3 linked regions of the Enhydrobacter sp. genome follow. The protein of the gene in region 2 interacts with the protein of the main gene of each other region in a pairwise test. Links are inferred from orthologs where the notes say so. Each region holds a gene or a part of one and is shown on either strand. Other genes may lie near its edges.

Region 1 (2,854 bases), 4.3 Mb from region 2 along the record:
TTGGCATGATCGATGGCGAGCGTCGGCAGCGTGTCGATGCCGTTCTCCTCGAACAGATCGAGTACGGCCTGCGTGATCTCCTGGCCCGCCTCGACATAGATCTCGCCCGTCTTGTCGTTGATGACGTCGAGCGCGGCGTAACGGCCGATCAGCTCCTCGGGCGACACGCGGATCTCCTTCAGTCCCGCCTCCTTGAGGCGGGCGAGCAGACGCGGCGTCATCTTGGCGCCGGCGTCGGCCACGGTCTTGCCGGTCTTGGCGTTGACGAGGTCGTGCGTGAGCTTCACCCCCTTCATCGCCTCGGCGTCGAAGGTCGTGTTCCAGCCTTCCTTGTCGCGCTTGTAGACGACCTGGCCGTAGAAGGCGGCGAGGATCTCCTCCGGCGACATGCCCTGCGCCTCGGCCGGGTCGAGCTGCTGGCCCTTGGCGACGGCGGATGCGCGCTTCTTGGCCGTGGCATCGTTGTCGAGCGCGAGCAGCAGCGTCGTCACCGGAATCTTGCGGCGACGGTCGATGCGGACATGGATCAGGTCCTTGGCGTCGAACTCGAAGTCGAGCCACGAGCCGCGATAGGGGATGATGCGCGCCGCGAACAGGTACTTGCCCGAGCTGTGGGTCTTGCCCTTGTCGTGGTCGAAGAAGACGCCCGGCGAGCGGTGCATCTGGCTCACGATCACGCGCTCGGTGCCGTTCACGATGAAGGTGCCGTTGTCGGTCATGAGCGGCATGTCGCCCATGTAGACGTCCTGCTCCTTGATGTCGCGGATCGAGCGCGAGCCGGCTTCCTCGTCGACGTCCCAGACGACGAGCTGAAGCGTCACCTTGAGCGGCGCGGCGTAGGTGATGCCGCGCTGCTGGCATTCCTCGACGTCGTACTTCGGCTCCTCGAACTCGTACTTCACGAACTCGAGGCTGGCGCGCTCGGCGAAGTCCTTGATGGGAAACACCGAGCGGAAGACTTCCTGAAGGCCGCTCTGCGTGCGCTTGGCGGCCGGCGTCATGCGCTGCAGGAAGCTCTCGTACGAGCTCTTCTGCACCTCGATGAGGTTGGGCATCGGCGCCACGGACTCGATGTGGCCGAAGAAGCGACGAATCCGTTTGCGCGTATTGAAGGCCGTGGCCATCCTGCGTCCTCGAAGGTTCAAGGGCGGAGAAACACCCGCTGCTTTCTCGGAGCTCGCGGCCCGCCAGCCGCTTGCCCCATCCGTTGCAGAGGGCCACTTGTCGGAAGGGACCCCGCAGGATCCGCTCGGAGAAGAGGCCCCGATGGGGCCGACCTCGGGAGAGGCCGGCCCGACCGGAAAGATTGCTACTTCAGCTCGACCTTGGCGCCCTCGGCCTCGAGCTTGGCCTTGAGCTTCTCGGCATCGGCCTTCGGCACCGCTTCCTTGACCGGCTTGGGCGCGCCCTCGACCAGGTCCTTGGCCTCCTTGAGGCCGAGACCGGTGATCTCGCGCACGGCCTTGATGACGTTGATCTTCTTGTCGCCGGCTGCGGCCAGGACGACGGTGAACTCGTCCTTGGCTTCCGCCGGAGCGGCGCCCGCGGCGGCAGCGCCCGGCGCCGCGGCGATAGCGACCGGCGCGGCGGCGCTCACGCCCCACTTCTCCTCGAGCAGCTTGCTGAGCTGAGCGGCCTCGAGGACCGTCAGGGTCGAGAGCTCCTCGACCAGCTTTTCCAGATTGGCCATTGTCTATCTCCTGATAACCCGAACTTCGTTGATCGTGACTTCGACAGATTGACTCACGCCGCCTTCGCGCCGTCCTTGGCTCCGTAAGCGCCGAACACCCGAGCGACCTGACCGGCCGGCGCCTGCAGCACGCCCGCGACCTTGGTCGCCGGAGCCTGCAGAAGGCCGATGATCTGGGCCCGCAGAGCATCGAGGGAGGGCAGCGTGGCGAGAGCCTGGACGCCCGCGACGTCCAGTGTCTCCTCGCCCAGCGCACCGCCGACGATGCTGAGCTTCTCGTTGTCCTTGGCGAAGGTCGCGACGACCTTCGCCGCCGCGACCGGATCCTTGGAGTAGGCGATGGCGGTCGGACCCGTGAACAAGGACCCGAGCGCCTTGAAGGGCGTGCCCTCGAGGGCACGCAGCGTGAGCCGGTTCTTGGCGACCTTGTAGCTCGCACCGGCCGCCCGCATCTTGCGACGCAGGTCCGTCACTTCCTGGACGGTGAGGCCGGACTGGCGGGTGACCACCATCAGGCTCGCGTCCTTGAAGATCTGGTTCAGCTCGGCGATCGCTTCGGCCTTCTCCGAACGATTCACGGCTTTCTCCAATTGAGGCCCGACCCGACGATCGGATCGAACCGGCTGCGTTAAGACCACGCAGCCTCCGTTTGCGGTTCAGCGAACGGAGACCTCGCGGCCCTGCTCGCCTGCCCCGGAAGTTCGGGTGCGCGCGCATGCCTTCGCAAAGGAATGCATGCGCCGATACCCTTGCCCCCGTCTGCGCTGGCGGGTTTCCCCTTTACGCTCCGCCCGAAGGCGGAAAGCACCGGCGGTCTCGGACAGGTGGAGGTCGAAAGCCTCTCGGCTCCTTCCCTCCTTGCCAGCGCCAGCCGGGACGGCCGACGCCGGAAACTCGTGACCGGTCTCCGCGCTCAGCCCGCGAGCGCGGTGGCGGGATCGAGCTTGATGCCCGGCCCCATGGTCGAACTGATCGACACCTTCTTGATGAAGGTGCCCTTGGCGCCGCTCGGTCGCGCGCGGCTGATCGCGTTGACCAGCGCCTTCACGTTGGCGGCGATCGCCTCCTCGCTGAACGAGGCCTTGCCGACGCCGGCATGGACGATGCCGGCCTTCTCGGCGCGGAACTCGATCGAGCCGGCCTTGGCCGCCTTCACGGCCGCGG
Region 2 (6,250 bases):
AGGCGGAGATGGTCTGCCAGTTGGTAATCATGCCGCCCAGCCAGCGATGGTTCACGTAGTACTGGCCGCAGCGCCGCGCCGCCTCGGCGACGCGATCAGCGGCCGCCGCCTTGGTGCCGACGAACAGCACGCGGCCGCCATTGGCCACCACCTGGCGTATCTGCTCCAATGCCTGCTCCAGGAGCGGCACGGTCTTGGTGAGGTCGATGATGTGGACCCCGTTGCGCACGCCGAACAGGTACGGCTTCATCTTGGGGTTCCAGCGCCGGGTGTGATGGCCGAAATGGACACCCGCTTCCAGCAACTGACGCATCGTGAAGGTCGGCATCGCCATGCCGTTTCTCCTTTTCCGGTTGAGCCTCCGCGGGCGCCGTCCCTGTTCGGGACACCGGAGCGAGCGGCGGGATATCTCCCCGTCGACCGCAAACCCGCGTGCGAAGTGGCGCGTTTCTAAGGGGGAACGTCCCGGAATGCAAGGTCGACGGTCGGATCGGCCAGTACGGTACTCCAATAATATTCGTGAATTACAATATATTACCCGATATTGTTGACATCGTTCCCGGGCTCGAGGCCGACGGCAATCGCCTTGGCCAGTTTCAGAAGCGACAGCGGCGCACTGCCTTCGGCCTTGTTGTTCGCGGTAATCCAGACCCTGCGGCCTGCCTTGAAGGCCCTTCGGGCCATACGCGCGAGAATTCGGCGCGTCTCCGGATCCTCGTCGACAAGCCGGTCGAACGGCTCGTAGCGCTGCCTCGCGCTCTGATAGAGAAAGCCCCGGTGCAGGTTCCAGCGCACCACCAGATCGCCGGGCCCATCGCCGTCGAGCGCCCCGAGCGCCGTCTCCTGACGCTCCACCTCCGGCATCCGGTCGTGCAGGCCCACGCAATAGCGCACGCCGGCATCGCGCAGCATGCGTATCAGCCGCGGCGTCAGAAGCTCGCCGTTGCGCAGTTCCAGGGCGTAGATCGGCCGCTCGCCGCCGAGCTCCTTCGGGAGGGCGGCGAAGAAAGCCGCCAGTCGCTCGATCAGCGCCGGCCCTTCCTCGACCAGGCTTCGCGGCAGCGGCGACACCTGGAATACCAGCGGTCCCGCCTTCGCCTCCAGTCCTTCAATGCAGGGCACGACGAACTCGCGAGCGGCGATCGCCGGGTCGAGGAAGTGTGGGTTGGGCACCCTGCCCCGCCCCTCCTCGTCACGCACCACGGCATCGCAGACGAGCGCCGGTGCCTTGATCACGAAGCTGAAGTCGTCCGGCACCTGGGTGGCATAGCGGGTGTACTCGATGGTCGTGATCGGCGCGTAGAAGGTTCGATCGAGACTGACGGTACGCAGAAGCGGAATCCGGGCATAGGCCGCCAGGCCCTGCTTGCTGAGCGCCGTCTGGGGATGGAGACCTTCGTAGACCAGTCCGCGCCAGCCGGGGAAGAACCACGACGAGGTGCCGAGCCGAATGCCCGGCGGCAGGGTCGGCGCCTGCAGAAGCGGCGACTCCCGGGACGGCTGCACCTCGGCCGCAGCCGATTTCGACCGCTTCGGCGTGGATTGCTCGAACAGGCCGGGCTGGCGGCTCAAATCTCCTCCACCTGCGCGACCCCCGGCAGGCTGCCGATGGCGTCACGCAGGCCGCCCGCGACCGAGTAGCTGCCGGGCAGGACCACCTCGGCCTCGGCCTCCTCCGTCACCGGCACCACGAGCGTCACCCGGCCGCGGCCGCGCTTCCCGTCGAGATGCTTGCGCAGGGCGTCGAGCGCCGCCGGATCGGAGATCACGATGCGCAGGCCGGCCGCGGCATGGGCCACCGCCTCCTCGAGCTTCTCCACCGATTGGGCCATCAGCTTGACCTGCTCGCCGTCCAACCGGCCGTCAGCCGACACCAGGATCGCCTGGCCGGCCTCGAGGAGCTGGCGCTTGCTGCTCAGCACCTCGCTGAAGCAGGTGAGCTCGAACGCCCCCGACTGGTCCGAGCATTGCACGAAGGCGAAGCGGTTGCCCTTGGCCGACACGCGTTCCATGCGATCGATCACCGTGCCGGCGAGCCTGATGCGCCCGGGCACGCCGCGCGCCAGCAAGGCCGGCAAATCGGCCGCCCGCACCACGCCCAGTCGCTGCAGGCTGCGCTCGTAGGCCGCCAGCGGATGCGAAGAAAGGTAGAAGCCGATCGCCGAGAACTCGTGCTGCAGACGCTCCATGGGAGCCCAGTCCGGGACCTTCGGCAGCGGCGGGCGACGCTGCGCCGTGTCGTCACCGAACAGGTTGTTCTGGCTGCTGCCGCGGGCCTCGTGGGTAGCCTGCGAATGGCGCAGCAGCGCCTCGATGGCGCCGAAGGTCTGAGCCCGGTTCCTGTTCAGCGTGTCGAAGGCGCCTGCCTTCACCAGACTTTCGACCAGGCGCTTGTTCAGCACCCGCTGGTCCAGCCGCTCGGCGACGTCGAACAGGTCCTTGAACGGTCCGCTGGCCTCGCGCTCGGCGACCAGCCGAGCCATGGCGTCGCGGCCGACACCCTTGATTGCCGCCAGGGCATAGCGGATCGCCTTCCTGCCGTCGGCCGTCGCCTCGACCGTGAACTCGGCCGAGGAGCGGGTGACGTCCGGCGGCAGCAGCTCGATGCCGAGCTTGTCGAGGTCGCGGCGGTAGCCGTTCAGCTTCTCGACGTTGCCCATGTCGAGCGTCATCGTCGCGGCGAAGAATTCCACCGGATGATTGGCCTTGAGATAGGCGGTCTGGTAGCACACCAGCGCGTAGGCTGCGGCATGGCTCTTGTTGAAGCCGTAGCCGGCGAACTTGTCGACCTGGTCGAAGATCGAGGAGGCCTTGTCCTTCTTGACGCCGTTCTTCTCCGCGCCCTCGATGAAGGTGGCGCGCTGGGCGTCCATCTCCGACTTGATCTTCTTGCCCATGGCACGGCGCAGAAGATCGGCGCCGCCCAGCGTGTAGCCGCTCAGCACCTGGGCGATCTGCATCACCTGCTCCTGGTAGATCATGATGCCGTAGGTCTCCTTCAGGATTCCTTCCAGCAGCGGGTGCAGGTAGTCGGGCGTCTCCTCGCCGTGCTTGCGCTTGATGTAGCTCGGGATGTTCTCCATCGGCCCTGGGCGATAGAGCGCGACGACGGCGATGATGTCCTCGAAGCGGTCCGGCTTCAGCTTGCGCAGGACATCGCGCATCCCGTTGCCTTCGAGCTGGAACACCCCCGATCCGTCGCCGCGGGCCAGTAGCTCGAAGGTCTTGCGGTCGTCGAGCGGCAGCTTGGCGATGTCGATCCTGTCGCGGCCGATCAGGTCGCAGGCCTTCTCGATGACGGTGAGCGTCTTGAGGCCGAGGAAATCGAACTTCACCAGGCCTGCCGTCTCGACCCACTTCATATTGAACTGGGTGGCAGGCAGGGACTCCTTGTTGTCGGTGTCGCGGTAGAGGGGCACCAGCTCGTCGAGCGGCCGGTCGCCGATCACCACGCCGGCCGCGTGCGTCGAGGCATTGCGGTAGAGACCTTCGAGCTGCAGCGCGAGGTCGATCAGGCGCCTGATCTCCTCGTCGGCCTCGTATTGGTCCTTGAGGAGCTGCTCGGTCTCCAGCGCCTTGGCGAGCGTGACCGGATTGGCCGGATTGTTCGGCACCAGCTTGCAGATGCGGTCGACCTGGCCGTAGGGCATGCCGAGCACCCGTCCGACGTCGCGCAGCACCGCACGCGCCTGCAGCTTGCCAAAGGTGATGATGGCGGCGACGCGATCGTGGCCGTACTCGTCCCGCACGTAACGGATGACGCGGTCGCGCTTGTCCTGGCAGAAATCGATGTCGAAGTCCGGCATCGACACGCGCTCGGGATTGAGAAAACGTTCGAACAGCAGGCCCCAGCGCAGCGGGTCGAGGTCGGTGATCTTGAGCGACCACGCGACCAGGGAGCCCGCACCGGAGCCGCGGCCTGGCCCGACCGGCACGTCGTGGTCCTTGGCCCACTGGATGAAATCGGCCACGATCAGGAAGTAGCCGGCGAAGCCCATCTTCTCGATCATGTCGAGTTCGTAGGCGAGCCGCTCCCCGTACTTCTCGAAGTCGATGTGCGGCGCAAGCCGCCCCAGCCGCCTGAGCTCGTCGAGCCCCGAGCGCGCCAGCGCCCGCAACGCTTCGCCTTCCGAGCGTCCCTGGAGCTTGGTGTAGCTCGGCAGGATCGGCTTGCGCGGCGCCGGCATATAGGCGCAGCGCCGGGCCACGACGAGGGTGTTGTCGCACGCTTCCGGCAGGTCGGCGAACAGCCTGCGCATCTCTTCCGCCGACTTGAAGTAGTGCTCGGGCGTAAGCCGGCGGCGGTTGGGATCGTCGATATGCGCTCCCTGCTCGATGCAGAGCAGTACGTCGTGCGCCTCGTGCATCGCCGCCTTGGGGAAATGCACATCGTTGGTGGCGACGAGCGGCAGCCCCTTGTCGTAGGCGAGGTCGATGAGCGGGTCCTCGATGCGCCGTTCGGCCTCCTCGCCATGCCGCTGCAGCTCGATATAGAGCCGCGCCTCGAACATCTTCTGCAGGCGCTCGAGCTGATGCGCCGCCGCCGGCGCCTGTCCCGCCGCCAGCAGGCGGCCCAGCGCGCTCCCGATGCTGCCGGTCAGGGCGATCAAGCCGTCGGTGTGGCCTTCCAGCTCTTCCAGCGGCAGGGCCGACAGCGAGCCGGTCTTGAAGTCGAGATGAGCGCGGCTCACCAGCCGCATCAGGTTGACGTAGCCCGCTTCGCTCTGGACCAGCAGCGTCAGCCAATCGACGGACGGCAGCTTTGCGGCCGCGGCGATGCCGCCCTCCTCGGCCCGGCGGATCGCGAGGTCGCAGCCGATGATCGGCTGGACGCCGTTGCTGGCGGCGTACTGCGAGAACTCCAGGGCGCCGAACAGGTTGTTGCGGTCGGTGACGGCGACCGCGGGCATCGCGTTCTCCTTTGCGAGCGCGACGATCTTGTCGACCTTGTTGGCGCCCTCGGTGAGCGAATAGGCGGATCGGACCTTGAGATGGACGAAATCGGCGATGGGCACGGTCCACTATTGCGCCTGAACCTTGTGGAAAGCGAGGCGCACTTCAGGTCAGCACGCCGTCCTTCAGATGCACCGTGCGGTCCATGCGGGCGGCCAGTTCGGGATTGTGGGTGGCTATCAGCGCCCCCATGCCCGTCTCCCGCACCAGCGTCAGCAACTGCCGGAAGACCGTGTCCGAGGTCCCCGAGTCGAGATTGCCGGTAGGCTCGTCGGCCAGCAGCACGCGCGGCGCATTGGCGACGGCCCGGGCGATGGCGACGCGCTGCTGCTCGCCCCCGGAAAGGCGGCCCGGCCGGTGGTCGGCGCGGTCATTGAGCTGCACCATGGCCAGGAGCTCGGCCGCCCGCAGCCGCGCCTGGCTGCGCGGCAGGCCGTTCAGCATCTGCGGCAACATCACGTTCTCGAGGGCCGAGAACTCCGGCAGCAGATGGTGATACTGGTAGACGAAGCCGAGGAACTTGCGGCGCAGCGCGGTGCGCGGGCCGTCGGCGAAACCCTGCACCGACCGGCCGTCGATGATCACATCCCCCGCGTCGGGCCGCTCCAGCAGGCCCGCGATATGCAGCAGGGTCGACTTGCCGCTGCCCGACTGGCCGACAAGCGCCACGATCTCGCCGGCGTGCAGGTCGAGCGTGACACCGCGCAGGACCTCGAGACGGCGATCGCCCTGGATGAACGTACGCACGATTCCGTGCAGGGAAAGCAGGCCGGCGCCTTCACTCATGACGGAGCCCTTCAACCGGTTCGATTTGGGTGCTGCGCCACGCGGGATAGGCGGCCGCCGCGAGCGACAGCAGGATCGCCACCAGAACAATAGACAGAACTTCCAGCGGCTGCACGCGCACCGGCATGGAGGTGATGAAATCGACCTCCGCACCGCCCGAGCCGGCGGCCCCTGTCAACGCGGTCAGCAGCCGCCCGATCGCGGGCATGTTGGCGCAGACCAGCAGGCCGAGCGCGGTGCCGGCCACCGTTCCGATCACGCCGACTCCGGCCGCCGCCATGAAAAAGGCACGGACGATGGTGCCGGTGCCCGCCCCCATGGTGCGCAAAATGGAGATGCTGCCGCGCTTCACCCGCACCAGCATAGTGAAGCTCGCCACCACGTTCATGGCCGCCACCAGGACGATCAGGCTGAGGATGATGAACATCATCACGCGCTCGACCTGGAGCGCGCCGACGAAACGCGCATTGAGGCTTTGCCAGTCGGCGACCTTGAGGTCGTCGCGGTGAAG
Region 3 (2,859 bases), 3.1 Mb from region 2 along the record:
CCTCGACCCGCAAGGAGCTCGAGGCCTCGGCGAACTCGCTGTTCAGGATGGTGAAAAGCGGCAAGGTCAAGATCTCGATCGACCAGCGCTATCCGCTCGGCGAGGCGGGACAGGCCCATATCGACCTCGAAAACCGCAAGACCACCGGCCAGACGATCCTGGTGCCTTGAAAGACCTGCCCGACACTTCATTGGAATACGGTCGCCACACCGCATGAGCCCTTCGGCAGGCCTCAGGGCAGGCGCAACTGGAGTTGCGCGCTCCGATGAGCGCTCAGGGGAGCGCGCCACTCCAGTGGCGCAATCTTTCCTCTGACGGGCGAAGTCGTATGGTGATCGTTGGCCTGACCGGCTCGATCGGCATGGGCAAATCGACCGCAGCCAGGATGCTGCGCGAGCTGGGAGTGCCGGTCTACGACGCCGATGCGGCCGTCCATGCGCTGCAGGCACCGGGCGGACCGGCGCTGCCTCCGATCGAGGCGGCTTTTCCCGGCGTGGTGAAAGGCGGCGTGCTCGACCGTCAGGCGCTGGGGGCGCGTGTGTTCGGCGACAAGGCGGCGCTGCGCAAGCTCGAAGCGATCGTGCATCCGCTGGTGGCGCAAAGACAGCGCGCGTTCCTGAAGCGGGCGGCCCGGCGCGGCGTTCCGCTGGTCGTGCTCGACATCCCGCTGTTGTTCGAAGGATGCGGCGAGCGTCGTGTGGATGCCACGTTGGTGGTGTCGGCACCTGCTTTCCTGCAGCGGCAGCGCGTGCTCGACCGGCCCGGCATGACCCAGGAGAAATTTGCCGGCATCCTCCGCCAGCAGGTACCTGATCACGTCAAGCGCCGCCTTGCTACGGTCGTCGTCCCCACCGGCCTTGGCCTGGCACCAACCCGGGCGGCGCTGGTCAAGGCCGTGGCGGCGCTCAGGAAGCGCCCGGGCCGATGCTGGCCGCCCGATCCGTGGCGGGAGAAATTCACAGCCAGATTGGCGCGCGCCCGTCGCGTCTGACCGCGCTTGCCGCTAATAAGGATCGGGCATGCGCGAGATCGTTCTGGATACGGAGACGACCGGCCTCGACCCTTTGGCCGGTCATCGCATCGTCGAGCTGGGCTGCATCGAGCTCTTCAATACGGTGGCCACCGGCAAGACATTCCACGCCTACTTCAATCCGGAAATGATCATGCCGACGGGCGCGCAGGACGTGCATGGCCTGACCGACGAGTTCCTGGCCGACAAGCCCCTGTTCGCCGAGCGCGTCGAGGAATTCCTGGAATTCATCGGCGACGCGCAGCTCGTGATTCACAACGCCCAGTTCGATATCGGCTTCCTCAACGCCGAGCTGGAGAGGGTCGGCAGGCCGAAGCTCCTGAATGCCTATGTCGACACGGTTTCGATGGCGCGCCGCAAGTTTCCCGGCCAGCGTGCCAGCCTCGACGCGCTCTGCGAGCGATTCGGCATCGACAATTCCAGCCGCACAAAGCATGGCGCGCTGCTCGACTCCGAGCTTCTGGCCGAGGTCTATCTCGAGCTGAGCGGCGGCCGGCAGCGCGATCTCGGCCTTGCCCCCGAGGTCGCCGCCACGGTCACCAGCCTGGTGGTCGCAGCCAGCGTGACGGTGCGGCCGGCGCGCCCGCACGCGCCGAGCGCCGCCGAACTCGCGGCGCATGCCGCGTTCGTGAAGAAGCTCAAGGACGCGATCTGGCTTCAGACCGCCTGAGCCGACCTCATTCTGGGACCGCGCGCATCCTGCGCGCTCATGAGCGGGCTGGAAGCCCGCGGTCCCACGAGCATCGAATCAAGCGTGGCCCACCGGCCCGCCGGGAATGCCCGGCAGTTGCCCGCCGGCGGCCTCGAGCTGCTGGCGATAGAGTGCCACGAAGTCGACGGGAGCGATGTTGAGCGGCGGGAAGCCCGCCTCGCGCGTCGCATTGGCGACGATGGCGCGGGCGAAAGGGAAAAGCAGCCGCGGGGTCTCGATCAGCAGCAGCGGGCCGAATGCCTCCTGCGGCACCTCGCCCAGTGTGACGGTGCCGGCATAGACGAGCTCGAGCATGAACAGCGGCTCTTTCTCCGGTGTATGCGCGCTCGCCTCGAGGTTCAGCACAACCTCGAAGGTTTTGGCCTCGAACTGGCGCGTCGACACGTTGACATTGAGCGTGAGCTGCGGCTGCTTTTGCTCGATCAGGCTCTGCGGCGCGCGCGGATTCTCGAAGCTCAGGTCCTTGATGTACTGGCCGTGCACGGTGAGCGGGTTGACCTGCTGCTGAGGCTGGGAGTCGGTAGGACCGGGAGCGGGCGGCGGAGTCGTCGTCATCGGGTTCTTTCGCTGCTGGAGGCAAAAGGGGGGTGGCCGGCGGGTACCACGCAAGGCTGCACTGCACAAGACGCGGGCAGAGACGATTTGAGGCAATTGCCAAGGCAAAGCCCGTCGATGAAAATAAGACTTCACGTCTAGCGCAGCTTGGCAAGGCTATGAACGGCTCGTTGTTGCGTCCCCTGGTCGGTGTGACCGCCTGTCTCAAGGAGAATGGCCGAGGCGGCTGGCATCACACCGTCGGCGACAAGTACGTCCAGGCGGCAATTCGGGCCGTCGGCGGCCTGCCGGTACTGATTCCAGCCTTTGGTGGCGAATTTGCCGAGGACCGGCCAATGACCGAGGCGCTCGACCGTCTCCTCGACATGCTCGATGGCGTACTGCTGACCGGCAGCCCGTCCAACGTCGAGCCGCGTCACTATGGCGGCATGCCGAGCCGCGAGGGGACGGCGCACGACGCGGCGCGCGATGCGACGACGCTGCCGCTCATCCGTCATGCCGTCAGCCACGCCGTGCCGCTGTTCGCGATCTGCCGCGGCCTGCAGGAGGTGAACGTCGCGAT

What was found. Proteins that work in one complex are often made in the same cells at the same time.
Region 1: the proteins of dnaE (region 2) and rplL interact in binary tests that used the Escherichia coli proteins (3 or more experiments, as listed by UniProt). The link is inferred for Enhydrobacter sp. from one-to-one orthologs.
Region 3: the proteins of dnaE (region 2) and dnaQ interact in binary tests that used the Escherichia coli proteins (3 or more experiments, as listed by UniProt). The link is inferred for Enhydrobacter sp. from one-to-one orthologs.

Annotation. Positions count from the first base shown.
Region 1 is NZ_CP126889.1:608,370-611,223, forward strand. It holds rplL (50S ribosomal protein L7/L12), read right to left. Parts: upstream 1,691-2,854; coding sequence 1,310-1,690; downstream 1-1,309. Other genes in the region: rpoB (DNA-directed RNA polymerase subunit beta), read right to left, coding at 1-1,124; rplJ (50S ribosomal protein L10), read right to left, coding at 1,744-2,268; rplA (50S ribosomal protein L1), read right to left, coding at 2,604-2,854. UniProt on the Escherichia coli protein: The binding site for several of the GTPase factors involved in protein synthesis (IF-2, EF-Tu, EF-G and RF3). Is thus essential for accurate translation.
Region 2 is NZ_CP126889.1:4,914,258-4,920,507, forward strand. Bases 1,369-5,346 are described here. They hold dnaE (DNA polymerase III subunit alpha), read right to left. Parts: upstream 5,016-5,346; coding sequence 1,569-5,015; downstream 1,369-1,568. Other genes in these bases: OJF58_RS24465 (DUF72 domain-containing protein), read right to left, coding at 1,369-1,572; OJF58_RS24475 (ABC transporter ATP-binding protein), read right to left, coding at 5,059-5,346. In the rest of the region: rpsB (30S ribosomal protein S2), read right to left, coding at 1-334; more of OJF58_RS24465, read right to left, coding at 535-1,368; more of OJF58_RS24475, read right to left, coding at 5,347-5,739; OJF58_RS24480 (ABC transporter permease), read right to left, coding at 5,732-6,250. UniProt on the Escherichia coli protein: DNA polymerase III is a complex, multichain enzyme responsible for most of the replicative synthesis in bacteria. This DNA polymerase also exhibits 3' to 5' exonuclease activity. The alpha chain is the DNA polymerase catalytic subunit.
Region 3 is NZ_CP126889.1:1,837,088-1,839,946, reverse strand. It holds dnaQ (DNA polymerase III subunit epsilon), read left to right. Parts: upstream 1-1,019; coding sequence 1,020-1,700; downstream 1,701-2,859. Other genes in the region: OJF58_RS09250 (gamma-glutamyl-gamma-aminobutyrate hydrolase family protein), read left to right, coding at 2,468-2,859; secB (protein-export chaperone SecB), read right to left, coding at 1,779-2,297; coaE (dephospho-CoA kinase), read left to right, coding at 329-991; OJF58_RS09270 (quinone oxidoreductase), read left to right, coding at 1-170. UniProt on the Escherichia coli protein: DNA polymerase III is a complex, multichain enzyme responsible for most of the replicative synthesis in bacteria. The epsilon subunit contain the editing function and is a proofreading 3'-5' exonuclease.